DNA from 4 places in the Lysinibacillus sp. NPDC056185 genome. Region 3 is predicted to be linked to each of the others. Evidence: riboswitches for the same ligand, from Rfam matches in the RefSeq annotation. Region 3 holds a riboswitch; each other region holds the start of a gene.
What was found. A riboswitch is a leader RNA that binds a small molecule or an ion and turns the genes downstream of it on or off. The one in region 3 is predicted to bind cobalamin.

Region 1 (3,213 bases), on a different contig from region 3:
TTGGCAACCCCAGGACTAACCGCTAATTCAAAAATAGATTCGATTTTTTGTTGAACACGCTTAGGTGTTACTTTCACCGCGCTTGTTCCCTTTACCATAGTAAGAGCAGCTGTCGCCATTTCAAGTGACGATTTTTTAGGCTTTTGTTGTGGTGTTATGGCTAAACTGGGCTTAATACGATTGGCATTAGGATCTGTCGCAAAATCATTACGTGCTGCTCCTGTTTCTTGATTCATCGCCCATGGTTCATTTTCTTCTTTAAGTCGTTGATGTGGTCGTAACGGTTGTTTTTCCTCACCAAGTGTATATTTACGCTGATAACCACGTGGCGTAATCATTTTATTGTCGTAAAAGAATGTTGTTGAATTACCGATAATAACCGTTGTTAACATACCTATATCATGTTCAAGCATTTCTGCTAAAGTAGTCATCGTAATCTCCTGACGGTCACGATACGCGCTTTTCACAAGTCCAACCGGCGTATCTGGAGAACGATATTCCAATAAAATTCGTTGTGCCTCTACAATTTGTCTCGTACGACGTCCACTTTTCGGGTTATAAAGAGCAATAACAAAATCCGCCATTGCTGCTGCTTCTACTCGTTTTGCAATTAAATTCCAAGGTGTTAAGTGGTCACTTAAACTAATGGTACAGGCGTCATGCATAATGGGAGCACCTAGTAAACTGGCACATGAATTAATAGCTGAAATACCTGGAACAATTTCTACCTCGATACCAGTTGCTTCTGTCCAGCCTAGCTCGATTAATACCTCATACACTAATCCTGCCATTCCATAAACCCCGGCATCCCCACTGGAAATGACCGATACGATACTTCCAGCCTCTGCTTGACGCACCGCTTCTTGTGCACGTGAAACTTCCTCTGTCATACCAGTACTAATAATCGACTTTGCACTAACTAAATCCTGAATCAGTTCAACATAAGTTTTATAGCCTATAATCATATGACTTTGTTGTAGTGCCTCCACAGCACGAGTCGTAATATGTTTAAAGTCTCCAGGGCCAAAGCCAACTACGAAAATCTTACCTTTTTGCGCCATTTTGTTACCCCTCTTTCACCTTTTCAATACCTTTAATGGCTGTTGTTTGTGCTGTACGCTGCAACGAACCTTCACGCAATGTAAAAACATGCTCATTATGTAACGCTTCATGATTTAAATCTTGTACAAGCACTCTCGCATGCTCCTTCGTTGGCACTCGGTACCAATTGCCCTGAGGATATGCAATGACAACACAAGCATCCTTACACCTGCCATTACAGCGGGTCCTTGTTGTATGTATTTCCTTATCAAGCTCCAGTAACTGTATTTCATCACGAATTGCCTGTGTAATGTCCTCAGCATCTTTTTTCATACAGCTACTACCATTGCAAATAAAAAGATGTGTTTTCATCCCCTCTAAATTCCAAGTTGTCATAGTCGTTCTCCCCTCATTTGCTTTTAGGAAAAAGAAAAACCTTTACTCTAGACGAAGAGTAAAGGTTTAGTAGAAGCCAAATAAAAACGAATATATACTGGTACTCGCTTTCGCTTCAACTTCTCCCTCCGAAAAGTTTGCTTGCATCATCACATAAGCAGGTTTCCTGACTTAAGCTTCCTTTTACTTTCGCGCCTTCCTAAGTTTTCACTAGTGGCATCCGCGATTTCATCAGCTATTACAGTAGCGGGGGCTGTATCGGACTTTCACCGATTTCCCTATTATCTTGAATATTCAAGCACTTATGGATGTTTTATATGAATTATATGGTTTTTTTGTAATTGAAAACTGTTTCTATCATAGCTTATTTTTTTAAAATTTCAATATTTCTTTCTTAATTTGTGACAATTTTTTTAAAATTCCATAGAAAAATGCGACATCCATTTTCTATTTATCTAAATTTTCGACATAGACACCCAATTTAAAATTTTTTCACAAAAGGGATAGCATATATATGGAAATTCGTGTTACACTTTGTCGTGAAATCTCACAACTTCATCTTTTTTTCGGTGTGAAATGTTCAGCATTTCGCTTAAAAGGGAAGCCGGTTTAAGTCCGGCGCGGTCCCGCCACTGTATTAGGGAGTTTTATAGATAATGTCACTGTCCAAAGGATGGGAAGGCCTATAAAACGTTGAACTAAAGCCAGGAGACCTGCCGAAAAATATGTGATCGTTTCAACCTACGAGGATGGGTGTGCGGCTTAGCAGATTAGAATTTTATTTGCTTTTTTAGCTATGCACTTTTCCACTATCGGAGAAGTGCTTTTTTTCGCATACTTTTTCTAAAAATTTTAATGTAAGGAGGAGTGATTTTTGAAATTTTCAGGTTGGAAGCTTAGTTATTTTTTATTGGCATTTTTATTCGTACCAAATCGTGCATTTGCGATGCATATAATGGAGGGCTTTTTGCCAATCGAATGGGCGATTTTTTGGTGGGTCATTTCGATTCCATTTATTATTTTAGGATTACGTTCTATTCGTAAAACCATTGATGAAAATCCTGAAACAAAAATGATATTAGGGCTTTCGGGTGCCTTTGCCTTTGTACTTTCTGCCTTAAAAATCCCTTCTGTAACAGGAAGTTGCTCGCATCCTACAGGTGTTGGGCTTGGAACAGTTCTTTTTGGACCATTAGCGATGAGTGTTATCGGGACAATCGTATTATTATTCCAATCTTTACTGTTAGCGCATGGTGGGCTTACAACATTAGGGGCAAACACTTTTTCTATGGCAATTATGGGTCCTATTATCGCCTACTATGTATTTAAGGGCTCACAAAAATTGGGACTATCCTTTTCCATTGCTGTCTTTTTAGCAGCAATGCTTGGTGACTTAGGTACATATATTGTCACTTCTGTCCAATTAGCTCTTGCCTTCCCTTCTGAGGTCGGAGGCTTTATGGCTTCATTCACTAAATTTGCTGGTATTTTTGCTTTAACACAAATTCCTCTTGCTGTTAGTGAAGGAATTTTAACAGTGATCGTTATGAACTTTCTGAAAAAATACAATGTGAGTGAACTAAAAGCTCTACGTGTGTTCTCTGCAAAGGAGGCTCACTAAAATGAAAAAAAACTTACTGCTCATCGCCATTGTTGTGTTGTTAGCAATCGTTCCCCTGTTTATTCAAAAAGGTGCTGAATTCGAAGGGGCTGATGGCGAAGCGGAAGCAGCGATTAGTGAAATAGATGCTAGCTACGAGCCATGGTTTGAAAGCT
Region 2 (3,213 bases), on a different contig from region 3:
AAATGAGGATGGCACAGTTAATAATCTCCGCATTCGGCGTTTAAAGGATAAACTTGGCGTTAGAGCAGTGCCTTCTGGTGAGGTGGAATTTGATGGTGCGCTAGCATATGTTGTTGGTGATCCGAATAAAGGAATTTATTATATGCTCGAGGCGCTTAATTTATCAAGAATTTGCAATGCGGTTGCTTCTATCGGCATTATGCGCCGCGGATATTTAGAGGCGAAGCATTATGTGACAAATCGTCATGCCTTTGGTAAACCTTTAACGCAATATCCTATGATTCAGGATACACTAGGGAAATTCGCTGCCAAGCTTCATGTAGAAGTTGCCACGGTTTTTGATCTTATTCAGCTGTACGACAAAGTAACTAGTGGGCAGGGGAATAAAGAAGACATTATTTTAAACCGCTTGTATATTGCTATCATGAAAAAAGAAACTGCAGAGCAAGCTGTACATTATGCTAGTGAAGCCATTGAATTACATGGCGGAAACGGCTATATTGAAGATTTTGTTACACCTCGGTTATTAAGAGATGCACAGGTACTTACTGTGTGGGAAGGGACTGCGAATATTTTAGCATTAGAGCTTATTCGTTTAGTTGATAAGTTTCATGCGCACGAAATGTTTGTTCGTGTCATGGAAGAACGTCTAGAAAAACTAGTTGCCAGTCCATTAGTTGAAATTGTCGTGGATCAATTAGCAAAACTAGAATCAACTTTGCAAACATTTAGCCGTTTAGATGATGCAACAAAAACGTTTGAAGCAAAAAAGGTCGCAGAGAAAATGGCGCATTTATATGAAAGTGTGGTAGCAGTCGAGTGGGCACAAAGATTCGGCGTCAAATATGAGAAGCTAGCAGATATTTATTTAGAGCACACATGGGCATTGCGAGAAATGGGTGCACCAATGAAAACGGTACAGTATTTTTCAGATATCGTTTAACTTCTTTTAGTATATTGATTTGTTTAGAAGTCGTCTCGAATGGAGGCGACTTCTTTCATTTTCATGTATAATACAATCAACTGAATATTATAAAGGTTCTTTACTTAAGTAAAGTGAAAAGGGAAATCGGTGTAATTCCGATGCGGTCCCGCCACTGTATGTGTGAGTTTTTTCAATCTACGCCACTGAAAATTTCGGGAAGGCTTGAAAAAGCGTATGGAGCACGAGCCAGGAGACCTGCCTTTATAGAAAACACGTTGTAGCCTACGAGGATAGGATGGTGGATTTTGTATATGTATTTTTGTGCAAATTTGACCCCCTCATTATTTTATGATGAGGGGTATTTGTTTTGGAAGATGAATGTCGATAAATTTGAAAACATGGGCGATAAATTCACAATGTTAGGCGATAAACTCAAAAAGTTGGGTGATAAATTCAAAATGTTGGCTGGAAGTTCGCGATGTTGACGATAACCCCACAATGTTAGGCGATCAAAAACTAAAATGTATCGATCAATCAGAAAAACAATAAAAACTATAAGCACAAATAGACTAAGGAGGATTCACATGAAGAAAATTTGGAAAATAGGGTTATCAGCATTTTTAGCTATGGGCTTACTTGCTGCATGTAATACAAAAGAGGCGACAAATGAAAAGCCGTCATCTTCTGAGCAACAAGAGACTGCAAAAGTAGATCAAGCAACATTCCCAATGACGATAAAGGATGCTACTGGCAAGGATATTACGCTAGAGGCACCTCCTGAAAAAATTGTCTCACTCATTCCGAGTAACACAGAAATATTATTTGGCCTTGGCTTAAATAATGAAATAGTTGGCGTGACTGATAATGACGATTATCCACCAGAGGTTACTAAAAAAGAAAAGGTTGGCGGTATGGATTATAATATTGAAAAAATTATTGCTTTATCGCCAGATATCGTTTTTACGCATGCGTCAGGTATGAGTTATTCAAAAGGAGCCATTGAACAGCTTGAGGCGGCAGGTGTGAAAGTATTTGTTGTAGCGGATGCAAAAAACTTTAATGAAACTTACACAACGATTGAACAGCTTGGTCGTGCAACAGGAAAACTAGAAGAAGCTAAAAAAATTGTTGCAAATATGAAGGCAAAAGTTAAAGAAGTTGAAACAAAACTTGACGGTGTTGAGCCGAAGAAAGTCTTTGTAGAATCGTCTGATGAGCCACAGATTTATACAGCCGGTAAAGGTACATTTATGAATGAAATGCTAGGAATGATTCAGGCTGAAAATGTGGCAGCAGATGTAAATGACTGGTATCAAATCGATGCTGAAAAAATTATCGCGAAAAATCCAGATGTCATTGTTGTGGCATATAATTATGTACCTGAAATTTTAACGAAAATTCCACAACGTGCAGGCTTTGAGACAATCTCTGCCGTAAAAAATAAAGCCATAGTACAAGTAGATGAAAATATGATAAGTCGTCAAGGTCCTCGATTAGCAGATGGTCTTGAGGAACTAGCAAAAGCTGTCTACCCTGAGGCGTTTAAATGAGTAAAACAATTGTAGCCTATGTAACAGCAATTACGCTTCTAACCATTAGCATCTGGTGTGGTGTGGCGATAGGCTCAGTTCATATTCCACTAGAAGTGTTGTGGAATAAGGCGGCTGATGAAACAGCCGCCAATATTTTATGGAAAATTCGATTACCCCGAGTCCTGCTGGCAGGGCTTGTAGGGGCGTCACTTGCAATTGCAGGGGCAGCTTTTCAGGGCTTATTAAAAAATCCTTTGGCTGATCCTTATACATTAGGTGTTTCCTCTGGTGCATCAGTTGGCGCAGTTATGACAATTTTTTTTAGTATATCAATACCTGTAGTAGGCCATTTTACATTGCCGACCTTTAGTATGATAGGTGCCATATTAACGATGGTAGCTGTTATGGGCTTTGCTAGAATAGTAGACCGCTCGCTAAAAATGGAAACTCTTATATTAACAGGGGTTATATTTAGTTCATTTTTAGGTTCTTTGATTTCATTAATGATTGCATTGTCTGGTGAAGAGCTACGCCAAGTAATCGGATGGTTGCTAGGCTCAGTATCGATGCGTGGTTGGCCATATGTTCAGATGATTATTCCGTTTGTCATAATTGGCTCAATTATGCTTTGGACACAAAGACGCGAGTTAAATGTTCTGTTATATGGTGAAGAACGCGCGCAGCATTTAGGTGTCAATGTTAAGCGCAGTAAATATATTATTTTAGTGGGTGGATCCATGTTGACGGGAGCTGCGG
Region 3 (3,213 bases):
ATCTTTTGATAATCCAGGTCACGGAGGCACATCTCCTTTTGTAAATGAAGATGGTTATCTATTTTCAAGTCTTGCAAAATGGTATAACGATGTATTCGAACGAGTCTTAAAAGAACCCTTTTATATTTTGGGCCATTCTTGGGGAGCTGATATAGCTTTACACTATGCTAAAATGTACCCTAAAAAAATTAAAGGGGTTATCTTACTTGATGGTGGCTATACGTTTCCAGATTTCCAAGTAGATATGACCTTTTCTAAAGTATATGATGGGTGGAATGATTATATGGAGCATTCCTCGGTTTTTGACACTTGGGCTGATGTAATCGGGGATTACCAACAATATACTGACCGATGGATTGAAAAAATTGAACAAATGGTTCAAACACTTTTTAATAAAAGAGAAAAATATGAACTTATTACTTCAAAGTTTACTGTATTATCTATTATTAAAGCATTTTTTAGAGAAAGTTTTACAACAGCTTATCCATACATAAAATCACCATTGATTCTTATCCACGCAACTCTTCCCAAAGAGTTAATAAACGCTAGAAGAACTGGAATCAACAAATTAAAACAGCATATAGAAAATGTCACCATTGTTTCAATGGAAGCAACTGATCATATGGTTCATTGGGATAACCCTAAAAAAGTAGCTAATGAAATTCATAACTGGGTATCTAAATGTTGAGCTACGTGGCGATTGCAAAAAAAATATTACACCAATTGAAGTGAACGGAACCTCGGAAATTGGGGACGTTGTGGTCATTTCTTTAATAGTAGCCTCATTTCTAGCTGCATTTTTTAGCCAAAAGGGCAAGTTGAGAATTTTTGCTTTAATTGTTTCCGCGATTCCAGTGCTTTTTCTACTAGGATTAATTTTACTACCGATATTTTATTTGTTAGAGCAATAATCGAATACGTTCTTTGTAAGAAGATGGTGAGTTTATTGCACTTCAACTAACAAGTGCTTTAATTATAAGAAGATTGTGGAAAAGATAAAATATTTCCGAAATAAAGGTTATCTATTTGTTTCTTGAACACCAATAAAAATTGTTAAAAAGAGTGGTGATAAAGTGGAGAATGCAGAGCAAAATAAGCGTATTCTTTATGCGGTTTTCGAGCATGATATTCAATTGCCAATCCTAGATATTACTCATCCCCTTTTCAACGCAAGTATTGATGAACAGGCGTATCATTTGAGCTGTCTTAAATCAGCCAAGAGCATTGAATCATTAAAAAAGATGCCTGGCTTTATCCGCAACATCTTTGTGACTAAACATAAAAAGAAGAAAACAAGGCCAGGACTAAGATTCCTGGTCTTATTATGTTAGTCATTACTATAAGGTTATTATTATATTCAGAAAATAAAATTGACGTGAACATTTGAGCATGTTATGTTTAATACAAATTTCATAGCAATCATTACAAGTTTGAGTGAAATAAGCTTTCATTCAATTAAAAGGAAAATGGGTGTAAATCCCATGCTGTCCCGCAGCTGTAAATGAGGAGTTTTGTTTAGATTACCACTGAGTGAATACTTGGGAAGGTGAAGCAAAATCATGATTCATGAGCCAGAATGCCTGCTTGTAAGGAGATTCATTGATGATCTACGAAAGATAGGGAGATGGATGGGGGCTTACTCACAGTAAGTTATTCTGTCCTTATTCTTTTGGAATAAGGTTTTTTTTATGCCTTTTTTCACTCTGTAGATTCTTCATTTAGTGCACCACAAACAAAGATAGGAGACAGAAAATGAGATTGACAAAGTATTTACTTCCTTTCATGCTTGTTATGATGTTCAGTTTACTTACTGGCTGTACAAGCACTGAAAAGGAAGAGACAGCAACGAAACAACAGACTGACGAAAAAATGATAACGATTGGATGGCCATTAGATGTAGGTCCATTAAATCCCCATACATATTTACCAAATCAAATGACAGCACAAGCGATGGTCTATGAATCATTGGTTGAATATAACGATGACGGAACAATTACGCCGAAACTAGCAGAAAGTTGGGACATCTCAAAGGACAAAACTTCTTATGTTTTCCATTTAAGAAAAGATGTCAAGTATTCTGACGGAACGGCTTTTAATGCAGACAATGTGATTCGTAACTTTCATGCAGTTTTAGCAAATCGTGATATGCATTCTTGGATGGGCATGGTTAATCATATTAAAGAGGTTGTGAAAGTGGATGACTTTACAATTCGTTTGCAATTGGATGAACCCTATTATCCTGTCTTAAACGAACTTGCCTTCGTAAGACCTTTCCGTTTTTTAGGTGATAATGGATTCCCTAAAGGTGATGCGACACAAGATTCAATCAAAGCACCAATTGGGACAGGCCCATGGGTATTAACAGATTACAAAAAGGATGAATATGCTTTATTTAGTCGCAACGAAAACTACTGGGGAGAAAAACCTCTTGTAGAACAAATAAAAGTAAAAATTATCCCTGATTCAGAATCTATCTCGTTAGCATTTGAAAACGAAGAATTAGATTTAATATATGGTCGTGGCATCATTAGTTTAGATAACTATACGTTTTTAAAAGATAGCGGGAAATATAAAACCGCTACGTCTGAACCTTTATCTACGCGTGCGCTACTGTTGAATACACAGTCAGGTCCGTTAGCAGAATTAAAGGTACGTCAAGCGATTCAATATGCAATCAATAAGGAACAGATGGTTGACAGTATTACACATGGTACTGAAAAAGTGGCCAATACACTATTTTGGGATGCTGTGCCTTATGCCAATATTGATTTAGCGCCAATTTTATATAATCCGAAAAAAGCGCAACAATTGCTAGATGAAGCGGGATGGACGCTTCAGAAGGGTGAAAAAATTCGCTCTAAAAACGGACAGCCACTAACATTAGATTTAATCTACATTGCGACAGATGCGATTCAAAAACCTATGGCAGAACTAATGCAAGGTGAACTTGCGAAAATAGGGGTACAATTGAATTTAGAAGGCGCAGATGTGATGGTAGGTCTGCAAAAATTAATGGATGATCAAGTTGATATTAATTTCTGGCGTACAAATGGACCACCAACAGATCCACATAGCTTTGCTAATGAATCAGCTACACCAAACGCTAATGGTGTCTATGAAGCAAAATTAGGCTTACCAAATGCCAAAGAAATCGATAATAGCATTCATCAATTATTAGTAGGTACAGATGAAAAAGAGCGAGTGCAACTTTAT
Region 4 (3,213 bases), on a different contig from region 3:
CGGGTGATTTTTCAACGCTTCAATCGCCCTCATACTTTCAGATGTTTTTTGATTTGAGGGGCTTCCTGTGCCTTGTAAGTATTTTGTTATTTCATTGATCTCAACTAATTTTTCATCTGCAAAAGAAAGGGCATTTTTTAGAACTGGATCGAGCTTTGTTTCGAGAGTAGTTGTAATTGGAACATGCTGTAAGTTACACGAAGATTGAATCCATATTTCTTTAGCACCACTTAGCTGTTCAATAGCTTTAATAGTTGAGCTAGCCTCTGCTAGATTGGAGCGCCAAATATCTCGTCCATTTATAATACCGGCCGCTAATACTTTATCTTGTGGGAAGCCAAATTGACGTAATGCCTCCATATTTTCGCCATAGCCATGCACAAAGTCTAACCCAATTCCTTGAACCGGAAGTGTCACAATTGACTCGTATGCCGATAATGACTCAAAATATGTTTGTAGCATAATGTTAACCTCGGGTACTGATGCAACTAATTGTCTATAAATTTCTTGAACAAGTTTAACCTCCGCTTCATCTAGTGTTGTGGCAAGAGCAGGCTCCTCTAATTGAATCCACTCTACACCAGCATCCACTAACTCCTTTAAGACCTGCGTATAAAGTGGTAGTAATGCTAAAATAAATGTAATCTGCGATAGTTTGTCATAGCCTTTTGTTAATTTACAAAATGTATATGGGCCAATCAATGTAGGTTTTGCTGTAATACCAAACGCTTCCTTAGCCTCTAAAAAGTCTGCCAATATTTTATTTTCTGTTAATTGTAAAGGTTGTCCCTCATATTCTGGCACAATATAATGATAGTTTGTATTAAACCATTTTGTCATTTCACTAGCCACGGCTTTTTTACTACCACGAGCTACCCCATAGTAAGTTTGTAAATCAACTTTGTCTCCCTGCCAATCAAAGCGCTTTGGAACTAAGCCAAACATCATTGCCGTATCCAACATTCTGTCATAGAGTGTGAAATCTCCGACAGTTATCATGTCTATGCCGAGACGAATCTGCTTGTTTATTCGAGCTAGGCGAATATCCTTTAAATGCTGTAAAAACTCATCCTCTGAAAGCTCCTTTTTCCAAAATGCCTCTAAAGCCTTTTTCCATTCACGATCTTCTCCGATATACGGATAACCAACTGTAGTACTTGTATACGTCATGTTTATCTCTCCTATCAATCAAAATAAAAAAAAGCCACCCTCCTTTTTTGGAAAATGGCTGTCATTGCATATCAAAATTAGCTATCAAGAAACAATACGAAATTCTTTCAAAATATCGCATGATTTATTGTCGCACAGGGCCGATATGGTCACATCTCACCACCTATTTCCACGTAGGTATTTGGTGTGTACTAGATATTGGCAGGTCTCCTGGCTTCTCATCAACACGCCTCACAGCCTTCCCAGTTTCCCAGTGGCAATTGTGATTTGCTCCGATTTACAGTTGCGGGACAGCGTCGGATTTACACCGACTTCCCTTTTAAGCCAAACTTTCATTCGGCACCAACTCTTACACAATATTTAATTATGTTTTACTATAACATATATTTTTCTGAAAAGTAGATTTATTTTCAGATTTGTTTGATTCTTCATACTGCTATTATTCCGAACATATGGAATCATCGAAGACTAGCAGCCCCGCTACCAAAACAAACTTGTAAATAGTGGGATATTCTGTTATTTTATAGTTAGTTATCCAACTAACTAATAACAAAGGAGGTGTAAACAAATGGCAAAACCTACTGGTATTGAAAAGTCAGATTTATTAATGGCTGCCAAGCAAAGTTTAGTAGAAAAAGGGATTGAGAAATTCACCTTAAAGGCTGTTGCTGAGCAAGCTGGGGTGACACAAGGAACTATTTATTATCATTTCAAATCAAAAGAGCAAATCATTCTAGAAATTGTCCAAGACATCTGTGAAAATTCCTGGAATGAGATTCTGATGACTGATCGAGAAATGATTCAATCTGCACTTTTCTCTGCAAAAAGTCGATATGAAAATGATGCGTTTTATCATAAATTATTTTTCACCTTAATCGTTTTCGGCTTTACGAACCCAACTATTAGACAGCAAATTGGACAAATTTTAGCGGCTGAAAATGAACATTTATGTAACATTTTAAATAAATTATGGGATACATCACCAATTGATGGCGTGTCGATGGAAACTTGGAGCATTTTTTTCAACGCCCTTATTGATGGCTTAGCTTTACAAGTGATGATGAGGGACGATTTCGATGTAGATGTCTTCTATCAGCAATTAGAAAAAATCCTTCAGACATTGCATCGTCTAGAAAATAATTAGAGGAGGAAAACTATGCGATTCTTTTTATGCTGGGGTTTTGGGATTTGGCTTGTAGCAAGTGCCGTATTTCGATTTGTAGGGCACTACTTTTTTACCCTTGAAGAACCTTTCCTCATGATAGCTACTTACATTTTAGCTATTCCAATCGTTTGGATAGCGACAATACCTATTTATTCTTTGAAAAAGACAAAAGGTACAGAACGGTTACTGGCTGCTATTTGTATCGTATTACCTGGAATGCTCATCGATGCAGTCGTATTGTTAGTTTTCGACAATATTTTCCCGAATTTATCGGCTGACTTAGATCGATATTTCGCCTCATGGCTATTATGGGCTTACTCCCTAATTCTCATTACTGGTTTTACAAATGCTTCATTCGTGAAAAAGAATACTATTCATTCATCAAATTAAAGGATTTTACATTATTATCCTAGAAGTAAGTAATGATTAGAATTAAAGGAGGAGAAAAAATGATTATAGGCTTACATCACGTTCAAATAACAATACCAAAAGGTGAAGAAGAAAAAGGAAGACATTTTTACTGTCAAGTATTAGGACTAAAAGAAATTGAAAAGCCTGATTCGCTGAAAGGACGAGGTGGATTTTGGTTACAGGTCGGCAATAGAGCGGTACATGTAGGTACAGAGGATGGCTTTGATAGATTAACGACGAAGGCTCATATTGCCTATCAAGTTGAAAATATCGAACATTGGAAGAAGGTACTAGCCGAACATCATATAGAAATTTTCGATTCAGTTCCTATTCCTCATTTTGAACGCTTTGAATTTAGAGATCCATTCGGTAATAGAGTTGAGATGATTCAAGAAATCTAAAAGAAAACAGTTGAATAGAAGTTATTTTCTATTCAACTGGCATGTCTTCCAACTTTTTAATTTTGC

Region 1: it holds a riboswitch for cobalamin, as region 3 does, so the genes downstream of both, ACMZ42_RS11430 ((2Fe-2S) ferredoxin domain-containing protein) here and nikA (nickel ABC transporter substrate-binding protein) in region 3, are expected to answer to the same signal.
Region 2: it holds a riboswitch for cobalamin, as region 3 does, so the genes downstream of both, ACMZ42_RS07375 (ABC transporter substrate-binding protein) here and nikA (nickel ABC transporter substrate-binding protein) in region 3, are expected to answer to the same signal.
Region 4: it holds a riboswitch for cobalamin, as region 3 does, so the genes downstream of both, metE (5-methyltetrahydropteroyltriglutamate--homocysteine S-methyltransferase) here and nikA (nickel ABC transporter substrate-binding protein) in region 3, are expected to answer to the same signal.

Annotation. Positions count from the first base shown of each region.
Region 1 is NZ_JBLLLQ010000009.1:88,482-91,694, reverse strand. It holds gene cobJ (precorrin-3B C(17)-methyltransferase) at 1-1,061, opposite strand, end outside; gene ACMZ42_RS11430 ((2Fe-2S) ferredoxin domain-containing protein) at 1,066-1,437, opposite strand; cobalamin riboswitch at 1,576-1,758, opposite strand; cobalamin riboswitch at 1,988-2,173, shown strand; gene ACMZ42_RS11425 (energy-coupling factor ABC transporter permease) at 2,312-3,058, shown strand; gene ACMZ42_RS11420 (energy-coupling factor ABC transporter substrate-binding protein) at 3,060-3,213, shown strand, end outside.
Region 2 is NZ_JBLLLQ010000005.1:145,693-148,905, forward strand. It holds gene ACMZ42_RS07370 (acyl-CoA dehydrogenase family protein) at 1-943, shown strand, start outside; cobalamin riboswitch at 1,020-1,203, shown strand; gene ACMZ42_RS07375 (ABC transporter substrate-binding protein) at 1,510-2,475, shown strand; gene ACMZ42_RS07380 (FecCD family ABC transporter permease) at 2,472-3,213, shown strand, end outside.
Region 3 is NZ_JBLLLQ010000002.1:148,140-151,352, forward strand. It holds gene ACMZ42_RS03150 (alpha/beta fold hydrolase) at 1-688, shown strand, start outside; gene ACMZ42_RS03155 (hypothetical protein) at 1,074-1,331, shown strand; cobalamin riboswitch at 1,410-1,603, shown strand; gene nikA (nickel ABC transporter substrate-binding protein) at 1,753-3,213, shown strand, end outside.
Region 4 is NZ_JBLLLQ010000001.1:63,144-66,356, forward strand. It holds gene metE (5-methyltetrahydropteroyltriglutamate--homocysteine S-methyltransferase) at 1-1,170, opposite strand, end outside; cobalamin riboswitch at 1,353-1,532, opposite strand; gene ACMZ42_RS00325 (TetR/AcrR family transcriptional regulator) at 1,739-2,314, shown strand; gene ACMZ42_RS00330 (DUF5367 domain-containing protein) at 2,327-2,725, shown strand; gene ACMZ42_RS00335 (VOC family protein) at 2,785-3,147, shown strand.